Regions from separate parts of the Glaciimonas sp. CA11.2 genome, predicted to be linked through region 3. Evidence: predicted binding sites of a transcription regulator. Region 3 holds the regulator's gene; each other region holds the start of a gene.
What was found. Region 3 encodes FNR, which switches genes on or off when oxygen is low (the NO sensors DNR and NnrR bind a similar motif). Its sites were predicted from a motif close to TTGATNNNNATCAA; they were not measured.

Region 1: RGU75_RS06230 (isocitrate lyase) is a predicted target of FNR. The motif match lies at 2,017-2,030, and genes of this name have one in related genera.
Region 2: RGU75_RS10595 (OmpW/AlkL family protein) is a predicted target of FNR. The motif match lies at 2,035-2,048, and genes of this name have one in related genera.

Annotation. Positions count from the first base shown of each region.
Region 1 is NZ_JAVIWL010000001.1:1,447,310-1,451,599, forward strand. It holds gene RGU75_RS06230 (isocitrate lyase) at 265-1,845, opposite strand; gene RGU75_RS06235 (DUF2058 domain-containing protein) at 2,451-2,987, opposite strand; gene RGU75_RS06240 (GntR family transcriptional regulator) at 3,274-4,065, shown strand; gene RGU75_RS06245 (aconitase X swivel domain-containing protein) at 4,083-4,290, opposite strand, start outside.
Region 2 is NZ_JAVIWL010000001.1:2,460,849-2,465,138, reverse strand. It holds gene RGU75_RS10605 (PAS domain-containing protein) at 1-434, opposite strand, end outside; gene msrA (peptide-methionine (S)-S-oxide reductase MsrA) at 550-1,080, opposite strand; gene RGU75_RS10595 (OmpW/AlkL family protein) at 1,294-2,019, opposite strand; gene RGU75_RS10590 (L-threonylcarbamoyladenylate synthase) at 2,312-3,448, opposite strand; gene RGU75_RS10585 (5-(carboxyamino)imidazole ribonucleotide synthase) at 3,448-4,290, opposite strand, start outside.
Region 3 is NZ_JAVIWL010000001.1:4,817,813-4,822,102, forward strand. It holds gene RGU75_RS20860 (SLC13 family permease) at 1-291, opposite strand, end outside; gene RGU75_RS20865 (hypothetical protein) at 600-1,007, opposite strand; gene fnr (fumarate/nitrate reduction transcriptional regulator Fnr) at 1,681-2,382, shown strand; gene RGU75_RS20875 (CHAD domain-containing protein) at 2,596-4,152, opposite strand.

The sequences.
Region 1 (4,290 bases), 3.4 Mb from region 3:
TCCAAGATCACCACTATCAAGGATTACCGAGCTAGTCCGACTGTTAACGCCCGCTATCATTGGATGTGGATTTTTCAAATGATGTCGTCGATTCTAATACCTATATTGTATTTGCATCAGAACCTGTCAGTTCACAAGCGTGTGCGACGCAAACATTGATTGATGTCTATTCACTTTTCATTTGATTACGATGACCTCAAACGCTCACAACGCCCATAAAAAAAGCTCGCCGAAGCGAGCTTTTTTTGACACTAGAGGCAGTTATTAGAACTGGTTCATCGTATTGTCTTTACCAGATGCTTTCAGCGCAGCGTCGCCACTGAAGTAATCTTTGTGATCATCGCCGAGGTCTGAACCGGCCATGTTTTGATGCTTAACACAAGCGATACCCTGACGGATTTCTTTGCGTTGAACGCCAGCAACATAACCCAACATACCTTGATCACCGAAGTAATCCTTTGCCAGGTTGTCAGTAGACAATGCAGCAGTATGATAAGTCGGCAGCGTGATCAGGTGATGGAAAATACCGGCTTCACGTGCTGAATCGGCTTGGAAAGTGCGGATTTTTTCGTCAGCAGCAATCGCCAACTCCGTTGCATCGTATTCAACACTCATCAAACCAGCGCGATCGTACGAAGAAACATCTTTGCCTTCACTTTTCATGATGTCAAAAATTTGCTGACGGAAGTTCAGTGTCCAGTTGAATGATGGGCTGTTGTTGTACACCAGCTTGGCATTTGGAATAACTTTACGAATCGCCTTAACCATACCGCCGATTTGTGCAATGTGTGGTTTTTCAGTTTCAATCCACAGTAAGTCAGCACCGTTTTGCAGGGATGTAATTGAGTCCAGAACACAACGCTCTTCACCAGTACCAGCGCGGAACTGGAACAGGTTACTAGGCAAACGCTTAGGGCGGACAAGTTTACCGTCGCGCTTGATGATGACGTCGCCGTTTTTCATCGCATCGGCCGACACTTCTTCAACGTCGAGGAAGGAGTTATATTGATCACCCAAATCGCCAGGCTCATTCGTTACTGCGATTTGCTTGGTCAGGCCAGCACCCAATGAGTCGGTACGCGCAACGATGACACCGTCGTCTACACCCAGTTCCAGAAACGCGTAGCGAACCGCGCGGATTTTGGCGAGGAAGTCTTCGTGAGGAACCGTTACTTTACCGTCTTGATGGCCGCACTGCTTTTCATCAGAAACCTGATTTTCGATCTGGATGCAGCATGCACCCGCTTCGATCATCTGCTTAGCCAACAGGTAGGTCGCTTCCGCATTACCGAAACCGGCATCAATATCAGCAATGATTGGTACTACGTGCGTGATGTGGTTATCAATTTTATCCTGAATCGCTTGCTTGGCAGCACCTTCAGCACCGTCTAATTGACGGAATAAACCACCCAACTCACGTGCATCAGCTTGACGCAAGAAAGTGTAAAGCTCTTTGATCAGCGCCGTTACAGCAGTCTTCTCGTGCATCGACTGGTCAGGCAATGGGCCGAACTCAGAACGCAATGCGGCAACCATCCAACCCGACAAATATAAATAGCGACGATCGGTGCTGTTGAAGTGTTTCTTGATAGAAATCATCTTCTGTTGACCGATAAAACCGTGCCAACAACCCAAAGACTGGGTGTACTTGGACGAGTCAGCATCGTAGTTGTTCATGTCATCGCGCATGATTTTCGCAGTGTAACGTGCGATATCCAGGCCCGTTTTAAATCTGTTCTGAATGCGCATACGTGCAGCGGACTCAGGATTAATCGCGTTCCATGCACTACCTTCTTTGTCCTTCAAACCGGTGATGGCTTTGATGTCTTCTTGATATTGTGACATGTGGATTCCTTAATAAAGTAAGTTTGAAAATAAGTAAGACTGAAAAACGAATCGGGTGCTGAGGCATCTCTTCACTCATGCCCGAACAACAGGGCGGTGAACTCAAAGCAAAACTGCATGGATCAATAATAGCCGGTTTTTCTCATATGAGCCATGTCTTATATAAGACATATGACTTAAATTAATCTCTTTATTTTCATATACTTACATACTATTTTTTGCTATGTGAAATGTATTTTCAAAAAAAATGTATAAATTCCCTCATTTTTTTCATGCCGTCATTTCACAGTGTGGAATCAACTTTCCGTATCGTGGAAAAACCACAGTTACAGTTCGCCTTAACCCGTTTAAGCGAGCGAATTGTTAAGCGATGACAGACAAAAATAATGTAAACGCCGAAATTTAGTCACCGCCGGAGAGGCAGTGCAGGCGTGTGTTGCGAAAGCGGCACATTCGCCCTTCCGCCTAATGACTTTTAACGGAAAAAGGGAAACTACTTTTTTACATGAGATGAAAAATACATGGATCGAGCGCCCGCCAAGCCCGGACGCTGACGCTGAAGGACGAACGTTGAAAACGTTAAACGCAAGCCAACATTATCGCAATTACCACATCAAATCGTCCGGGATCTGGAAGGCTGCATACGGATCGTCAGCGTCAATTTCAGTGCTAGTCTTGCTCACCCGCACGACGAGCGAGTCATCGCGCTCCGCGATCTTGTCGGCAATAATTCTAGGCACCAATTCAGGCACGCCACCCTGACAAATAATCACCAGACGCCCAGCCACTAAATGCGCTTGAACCGCGGCAGATACATATAGCCGTTCGATCTTCTTGTCATGCGTAAAATGATAGGCGATATCGCCAGCGCCCTTGCTCTGGCGATTCTGCTGCACCATTTGGGTAATTTGCGCCAGGATTGCCTTTTGGGTTGCGGCCGCGTCGCGCTGTGCATTGAGTTCGCGGGCGCGATCAGCATTCTTGCGTTGCGTGTCGAGTGCTGCCTGGCGCGACTCATCAACACTGGACGTACCTGCACGGCGCTCAGCCTTTTGCTGCTTACTCTTGTCCTGGTGCGCCACTTTGGCTTTGTTTTTGTCGACCAGGCCAGCTTTTAAAAATTGCTCTTGCAAAGAGGCCATATGAACTACTCCGTAAATAGGGTCTACCGGATCATGCAATGATGCCGATCAGTGGAAAGACGCTAGCATAGCAAAAATGTCGACCAAGCAGATCAGGGATCGTGACTGGCAAGCATTCAAACTCTGTCAGAGTACCGCTGTGGCAAGGGATTGTGCGGCTTGAATGTGGATTTTCTGTGCATCAAACCATGCCGATTCCACGCATCGCAAAGCTATAATATGAGTCAATACAAGTAAATGCTGTCGGCACGGACTGCGTCTGCCTCTGCGTCATCAAGGAATCCAAATGAAACTCGATCGTCATAGTAATGTAGCGATGTACGTGCAGATCGCCGATGCGCTGGCGCGCGACATCGCGCAGGGCATATACCCACCATCGGCGCGCCTACCTTCGGAAGCGGATCTGGTGGCCCAGTTCGCAGTCAGCCGCGTCACTGTTCGTCAGGCTATCGATCAGTTGGGCCGTCAGGGGCTTGTGACCCGCAAACAAGGCAAGGGGACGTTTGTGTCACGCCAGGTCATGCATCATGAGCTAGGTGATCTGGAAGGCTTCTATGATGTCTTGCTTAAACAAGGAGTCGTGCCACAAACGCAATTGCTGGAATTTGTACCGGTCCTCACGCCGCAAGAACTGGTGGCCACCTTCGACGAAACTGTCACGCAATTGCATTTTCTGAAACGCTTGTATCTGGTCGATAACAAACCCATCGCTATCGCCTATGGCTATCTGCGGTTGGACAACGCCAATGTCACTTGGGAAGAGGCGCAGCGCTATCCGATCTATGGTTTGCTCGACCACTTCACATCTGCCCAAATCGCCCGCGCCGACATACGCATTCGCTCAGAACAAGCCACACGCAAGGTCAGTCAAGAACTCGCCCTGCCGTCGCGGGCCTCCACACTGGTCATGCAGCGTACGTCCTTTTGCAATCTTGGTCGGGTCCGTGAGCACTCGACGTTCTACATTCGACCTGAGAACTATGAGTTCAAACTGAGTGTTTCAGGACCGTTGCCGATTAGCTCATCGCTTTTTAACGTCTTGTCCACGCCCGACCAGCACACTAGCGCCACGGTCTGATCCACACAGCTCAGTTGTTACTCGCGACCAATAAAACGTACCTTCTGTGGCGAACCGTCAGCAGCCAGGTGATCATCCGCTGACGCCGGGGCAATAACAGGGCCGCGCAACACACGCAAGGTTTTGGTTGCCGGATCAATTTCTACCAATGCACCATGGGGAATCAACGACGTCACGTCCTCATCGAACCCCGCCATCATTGAGATGCCGCCAAGCGCTGCACCT
Region 2 (4,290 bases), 2.4 Mb from region 3:
CGGACATCGCCCGCTTCATCCCGCGTTGGTGCGTAGATGACCGTAAAGTAGCGCGTTTCAGAGATGCCGGAAGGAGCAATCACATACTCTTGGTCTTCCAGATGTACGCGCTCCCCTGTGCTGAGTACACGGTTATAGAGGACCGCATTAAAGTCCCACACTTCGGGCCAGCAATCCCTGGTTCGCTGGCCGAACGCTGCGGGATGGCGCAGCCCAAGAATCGGTCGATAGGCATCGTTATAAATTTGGATTAAATCAGGTCCCCAAAGTACGATTGTCGGCAACGGCGAATCGAGCGCCATCGTGACAGCAATACGAAGGCTCGGAGGCCAATCAGACATTGGGCCAAGCGCGGTTTTGGACCAGTCCAGATGGCGCACAAGCGCCCCCATTTCGGTCCCCTCCGGCGGCCAGACGTTCGATGCAAAGACCAAGTCAATTCCTAATAGGAGCTTGTTTTTTAGTCGGTATGGACGTGCTGACCGGATGAATCCTGGTCAGATTTTTGTTCCTACAAAATGGTTGCGTCGTACGTCAAACAGCACGCTATTAAGCTTTGACCTTATCCATAAAGGTTTTCCGCAGTTTGGCAACTTTTGGCGCCACGACAAACGCGCAATATCCTTGAAGCGGGTGTTGTTTGAAATAGTTCTGGTGATAGTCTTCGGCCTTGAAATAGATTTCAACAGGCGATAGTTCTGTCACAATTGGTGCATCCCATACGCACGCCATCTCTGCCAATACATGCTTAGCGGTTTCTTTTTGTTCCGGCGACTGATAATAGATAACCGAACGATATTGCGTCCCGATATCGTTGCCTTGCCGGTTAAGTGTAGTGGGATCATGTATCGTAAAAAATATCTCCAGCAATGCACGAAAAGAAATGATTTCATTATCAAAGTTGATTAACACCACTTCTGCATGGCCAGTAGTGCCATCGCACACTTGTTCATAAGTCGGCTCCACGATATGCCCGCCGGTATAACCGGACTCAACATGTTCGACTCCTTTGATTTCCTGATAAACAGCTTCAAGACACCAAAAGCAACCACCGCCTAACACTGCAGTTTCGTTAGCCATACGCATTCCCCTGTGGATTTATCATTAATAGTGACTTTAACGTACTCCGTGCCCACGTGCATACTTTCCCTCATGATTTCACAGATTTCGGTATTCCAGAAATCTGGCGTAAAAAAAACCTCGATATGATCGAGGTTTTTTAGTCCGGCCCTAAGTTCAACCGTTGTTCCAGCCTTTACTTCAGCCCTTTCAGGGCCGAACTTGAGCAATTATTTAAAATTTGTAACCAACTGACAAGAAGCTGACGATAGGGTCTAGTGTCAGCTTCGTAGTGCTGTGCACATCGCCACTTGGCGTACTTGTAGTCAAGTCGGCTCTTGTTTTCAACGGAATGTAAGAAACCGAGAGACCGACAGACCAATGCGCATCGAAATTGTAGCTAGCACCGGCACTGATAACGGGTGCCAAAGAACTGCTTAAATCAGCGCTGGTACGCAAAGCACCGGTTTGACCGCGACTGATAACGCCGCTCAACTTCTGTTGAAAACCATTATCCAATTGCACATCGGTATACCAGACATACGTAGCACCAGCACCTACGAATGGACGAAATTGGCTATTTTTATCACCGAAGTAATATTTGACCAAAACCGCTGGACTCCACTGCTTAGCCGAACCGATATGGGTTCCTTGAAGAATGCCTTGGCCATCCAGTTTGAATTTTGGCGGTATTCCGGCATCGGCAGATAACACCCAATTATCGGTAAAGAAATGACTGAATTGCAAACCGAGAGTGTCTGCATTGCCAACACCAGCGCCAGTATTGGGAATAGTTTGGCCAGAAACACTCAGGTTTTGACTTGAGTCCTGTGGTGCCAAATGAAACCAACCCAAGCCAACAATATTATCGCCAGCCTGCTGCGCCATAGCGGGTAAAGCAGCCATTGTCAGCAAGGTTAACGCTGCGATTTTTGGTAGTACAGAAAAATGTTTCTTCATGCGTCTTCTCCAGGATTGACTTAAATCAAATGTAAATAGTGCGTTGGGTTTTGTTCCCTGCAACTACTGTCATTACTATTTCGGCGCCTGCCAATGAACAAGGATTAATCCGGCGGCGCTCTATTATTATTTATTTTTAGTTATAGGCATATAGCTATTAGATGATATTGTCGCAATTCATCATTACACTTTGCCATTAAAAAGAACGTGCGTGCTATTCTTCTTTAAGCACTATGCCAGCTTTAAATCTTTTTGACTATACTTGGGGTGTGGTATTTTTTCCTCAAAGCCACTACAGATGCTTGTATTGGGAAAATTTATCTGTCAAAGCATATGCGGCGCGGCGCAGGCGATCGTTAATGCCCTGCCAGGCATTGTCCTGAGGCGGTGCCTCGACGACAATCATATCGGCCCCGGCTTGATCAAGGTCACGCAAGGCGGCGTATAAATTATGAGCATAGCCATGCGGAGCTTCAGGCATCGGATAGTGAGCGACTAGCGGGACAGTTTTCTCCGCGCCAGCCGAGTAAGAAATCAAAGCCAGTCGTTGTCCATCTTGATGCATTTGCGATAAAGCTGCCAGCAAATCCACCGGCGCTATCTGTAATACCGGTGTTAGTGGCGCGTAATGTGATTCCAGCGTCCCTGAGGCACGCGGTGCACCACTATCTGCGGCGTGAACGGGTGCGCCTAACACTGCGGCGATTTCTGCTGTACTGATGTCGCCAGGTCGCAAAAGCACCGGTCCATGAGTCGCTATTCGGGATAAGTCGATGATGGTGGACTCAATCCCGACCTCGCTCTGCCCACCGTCCAACACATACGCAATGGGGCTGTTGACCCCGTCACCAAATTCATCGCGTACGTGCTGCGCAGTGGTGGGACTGACGTGACCGAATTTGTTGGCAGATGGACCCGCAATGCCGCCCTTCCCAGCTTTGAACTCGCGCAGCAAAGCTTGCGCAACAGGATGCGAAGGACAGCGAATACCAATGGAAGTCTGCCCGCCGGAAAGCGCACTGGAAACATGATCTGCACGCTGCAAAATCAGCGTCAGCGGTCCAGGCCAAAATGCCGTAATCAACTGATACGCTTGCGGTGGAATAGCCTGCGCCCAAAAGCCAAGATCTGCCTCCGGTGCGATATGCACGATGACAGGATGATTTGAAGGGCGCCCTTTGGCTGCGTAAATATTCGCTACCGCTGCGGGATTTTCTGCGTCTGCACCAAGACCGTAGACCGTCTCACTTGGAAACGCAACCAACTCACCCGCTTCCAACATGCGCGCCGCACGCTGGATCGCCTTGATATCAATGATCAAAGCGTCGGTTGAGGTTGTAGAGCCAGCTTTAGAAGCGTCTTTAGGGGCGGCTTTAGAAGCAAGCTCAGGCATGCCAGAGTTCAAACGAGGATCAGATGGCACATTCATTACAAAACAATACCTAGAATAGCGCAAGCGGTAACCAGTTGCGCATTTGCCTGGGCCAGACTCGGGGCGACGAAGGTGATATGGCCCATCTTGCGGGCGCGGCGGGCTTCCGTTTTGCCATATAAATGCAGCGCTGCACCGGGAAGCGCCGCGATCTTATCCCAGGCTGGTTCGCGAGCCTCATCGCTGCCCGCGTCAAACCAAACGTCACCCAAAATATTTAGCATGATCGCAGGAGAGTGCTGTCTTACATCCCCCAGTGGCATCCGTGCCATCGCCCTAACCTGCTGTGCAAACTGGCTCGTAATGCATGCGTCGATAGTGTAATGACCGCTATTATGCGGACGCGGCGCCATCTCGTTGACCACCAGCGAACCGTCTGCCAACACAAAAAATTCGATGCATAGTACGCCAACATAACCAAGCTGCTCAATGATTGCCAGCGCCGCATTTTGTGCGCGCTCCGCCGCTTCCACACCGACATTTGGTCCTGGCACAGTCGTCGTGAACAAGATGCCGTCGCGATGGACGTTCTCCGCAATCGGATACACGACGGCCTGCCCGTCCACGCCGCGCGCAACCAATACCGACACTTCATATGCCAATGGCAGCATTTTTTCTAGGACGCAGTGGACGCCGTTCATTTCCGAATAGGCTGCACGTAACGCATCCAAATCAGTCACCCGGGATTGCCCCTTGCCGTCATAACCCAAGCGGACTGTTTTCAATATTCCGGGGAAGAGATCGGCAGGTACGCTGTCAATGTCAGCCAGTGACGCAATGCTTTTATAGGGTGCAGGAAGTACTTTTGAACGGACGCTGCATTGCGTGAAGAACTCTTT
Region 3 (4,290 bases):
CAGAAAAACAGCAAGGGCGCGCTCAGTTGGCATCAATACCGTTAAATGCCTACCCAAGCGCGACAGATAGCCGCTTAATTCAACACCCTTGGTTAACGCCAGCAAACCGGTCAATGTCGCAATCGTGGGCCAATCGACCAAATGCGGATACTGCTGAATTTTTTCGGGAGCAATAGCCGACAAAATCAGCAAAATGACGAATAAAATTAGAAAAAAATAATCTTTACGTAGTGTTTCAAATAAAGTTGCAAATAAGGATGAAGTTGTCGATAGTTTAATAATATTTGTCATTGTTGGTCGAGTAAACACTTTGTAAATCGGTGTAAAGTTTGCGAATTCCGGGCGACTAGCCGACGGTGAACGAACCGTTTAAGGCGTTTTCATCAACGCCCTCTAATCGTTGTGCCTACACAGAATACTGCTTCAACGCAATTATATCGATACACGCTCAGTGAGCGTGAAAAAGCAGGAGCACCGCACGTAGATCTTTGCTTTAGTGTATTTGAAAAGCGCAGCAGTACTAGTGGAAACAATCATTTCCACGCTGTAAGTGCGTAATTGCAGATTGGATCGCTTGACGGCGGGAAGATAGATTTGTATTAACGCGACATTCCCTCAACTGCTGTGCGCAATTTCTTTATGGAAGCATCCAGGTCGGTTTTTAATTCTTCCCAGGCATTCAGTCCACTATTTTTCAAATCCATGCTTTTTTTATCAAGATCATTCAGATCTCTTTGAAAGCCTTGAATAGTCGGCTCCATACGCAGTCTCGCAACTCGACCTGACTTCTTGGCCTTAGCATTAAGACTATCAATTTTGATTTTTAAGTCGGCAATTTGCTGGCGCACCGCTTTTAAATAGGTATCCCGTTGTACTTCTACACCATATATTTTTTGTCGCGTATCGGGCGACTCTGCGAACGTGTTTTCGTAAAAACACAAAGGTAATAAAGCCCAGAGCAATAAAACACCAATATTCGATTTAGCTACTTTGATGGTGCGTTTCATGTACATTCCCCGGTAGGCCCATCACATGGGCGTGATTTGAGCGTCTTATTGGAACGTCTTATCAGTGATCCTATAAGGGAGCCGTGATAACAGGTTAATAAATAAAACCGGTATGACACGTCAATAAATAGCAGGAATAGTTGACGCCAGATAAGTCCTGCAATTTCACTTGTTAACGAAAGCTCTCCATTCAGCCTATCCTCTATTTTCGTACTTTCAAGAAAATTCTATTCAGTATCGAAGCCACGGGTTGTACCTGTGTCTATTGAGCTCAAACCTCAACAAGTGGCATATCTGCTGACTGGCCCACAATATCGAGAACGGCTTACATAATTGGACGAATTGTTGAAATATCCTTGGAAGATCAATACTGGCTAAAAAGCGATACGATCAACAAAAAATTAACACACCTAAAAATCTGTGATCCCCATGACTGCAATAAGCTCCAAAATTGACTTGCAGAACAGTTAATTGCGATTACAATTGTAATCATAAAGACAACATTAATAACTGATCCACATCAAAATTTATCGTCAACAAATCAGAAAATCAACGCCTTAGTGGCGATTCTGGTTTAGAAATATCGCATCCCGTCCGCGTCTTTTTATTTTTAAAGGGATCAGTCACGATGGTTAATACAGTCCCATTTCTCTCCCCACATCCGACACACGTCATGAACGTAAAGACGCATTGCGGGAACTGCAATTTGCGCGACCTATGCCTTCCAATCGGACTCACCGAGGCCGAACTTGATCGATTGGATCAAATTGTTAAACATAGACGGCGCATTACGCGCGATAGTGCGCTCTATCGGATGAACGATCCATTCGTCAATCTGTATGCTATTCGTGTCGGGCATTTCAAGACATATCAAGTTAATGCCAACGGAGCTCACCATATTTCCGGATTTCAAATGACCGGTGAATTACTAGGGATGGAGGCCATCAGCTCATATCGGCATCAATGTAACGCAGTGGCGCTGGAGGATAGTGAAGTCTGTGAAGTGCCGTTTTCGGACTTGGAAAATCTCTTGAAAGATGTCCCGATCATGCTGCATTATTTTCATCGCATGATGAGCCATGAGATTGCACAAGATCATAACGCCATGCTGCAATTAGGGAATCTTCGCGCAGAGCAACGGTTTGGGGCTTTTTTGCTCAATCTTTCGACCCGATATAAAAATCGCGGCTATTCAGCTACGAATTTTCAATTACGGATGTCTCGAGAAGAAATTGCCAACTACTTAGGACTGACAAACGAAACTATTAGTCGGTTGCTTTCTCATTTTAAAAAAATGGGATGGTTGAAGGTCAACAACCGCGAAATTACATTATTAGACGTTCCCGCTTTGCTGATGTTAGTAGAGGGAAAGTAACCAAGCTGTGAAAAAGTCACCACCCAAGAGCGAAAGTCCAAAAAAGAGTAGCGCCAATCTACTCAGCAGATAAAAATATCAGGCGGTAGTAATGCCTTACGTCAACCAAGCTGTGAAACATCTGCCGTTACTGTCGCTGTCTCTTAACCTTTTCGCTATTCCTGCAACACTAACGGATCACAACATCAAATCGGGCCTACCAATTTGTTACGTTTAAAAAGGCGACTTTACCTGCTTAATTTTTTTCCATTGCTTATGGAGTTTTTTAAGATTGATTTCGTTATGCGCTGAGACATAATCGCGCACGTATCCAGAAACATCGGCCAGTCTTGGCTTACCCGCTGTACATTGCTGTAATAAACCATCAGCTACACGCGCATCGTTTAATTCGCCTAACGTATCTTGCAGCACGCTAAGGGCGGCAAGATACGTTTTGATTTTTTTTGCAGAATATAACGAAGAAAAGAACGCTAATCCATAGCGCATTTTTTTTGCCGCAATCCGTAATTTGTGACGCTCTGTCGCATCGATGGCACTTAGCCCCTTTCCGCGCTGACGTAGTTTCTTTTGATATCTACGCAACTGCGCAGTGGCGAAAGGGCGCAACGGTGCATTAGCACGTTCCAGTAGCGAGGTGGCAGTGTCCGACTTTTTCCCTAACTGCTGATTTGCATCATGGATACATGCGCCCAAGATCAATATAAGACGTGCATACCGGCTAGAGTTGAGAACTTTGACAGCATTACTTCTGCTCTTCTTCGCAAAGTCAGCGGCTTTTTTCTGTAACGGCATAACGGTCCGCGGTCCGTTGAAACCGAATGTCGCGGCGGCCAGTGTAGGACCAGCAAACACTTCCCAGTCACGTGCACTTCCTAAGTGTCTACCCAACCACTTGCACTCCTCCAGTAAAAACTCCGGTTCTGCTAACTGGTCTCTAAAAATCACGAGCGCTGAGCGCAGGCGGCGCACGCCAACCCGCATTTGATGTACGCTCTCGGCATCGGTCCCGTATTTAATGCCAGCTTCGTTACCTTGAATTTGCTCCAGACAATGGGCAAGAATTATCTGAAAACCCTCTCCTATCGTCTTTTTATCTGATAATGCAAGAGCGCTTGCCGTTGTTATCGCCGGTGGTTGCGGTGCATACAATCCGTAACCACGCTCAGCCTTACTAATATTACCGACGCTTAGTGCTATCGTCTCTTGCAGCGCTAATGCTAAGGCAAATAAATTTCCTGCCTTCCCCGATTTAAGTTCCAGTTCAATTTCACTAATCGGGATACTAATAACGCCGTCGCCATGACTAGAGACAATCTGGCCCTGATCGAGAGCCAACTCTACTTCGTCACCTTCGGGCAAACGCAACATCCAGATACGCCGCTGAAACCGCGTAGTGAATACAGGGGCGAGTTGCTGCATCAACTGTGGTCGACCCAACAGCTTGAACCATCTGGATCGGGGTTTCAACAGTGCCTGAATTGCCGGCAGGTCAGGCCTGAGATCCGTGACTTCGGACTCCCATTCGTTGCGCTGATGCAAGCCACTGTCGACCTGACCGCCCGCTTTCAATGTCTGGATTAATTTGCCATCAACTTCCCTCACCCGAAATCCTGCCCGATGGCGCATTAGATAACAATCCGGCGTATCGAAGTAGGTGCTGACAAGTTGTTGTTGGTAAGGTTTGGCGATCGCCAGTTGCTTTAACAAAGGATGCCGTCTAAAAGCGCTAACCGCACTTGGGGCAATAAGGAGTTTTAATTCTATTTCCATCACAATCTCTGGATGTGGCGCCGCTTTGTTTTATTAATGGCCATGCGGAGTGTTGGCTTACCGAATATCAATCTAATCAAATTCAACGGCACAAAAGCATAAAAGTAGAATCGACGGCTCTTCGTTTTCGCAATAATT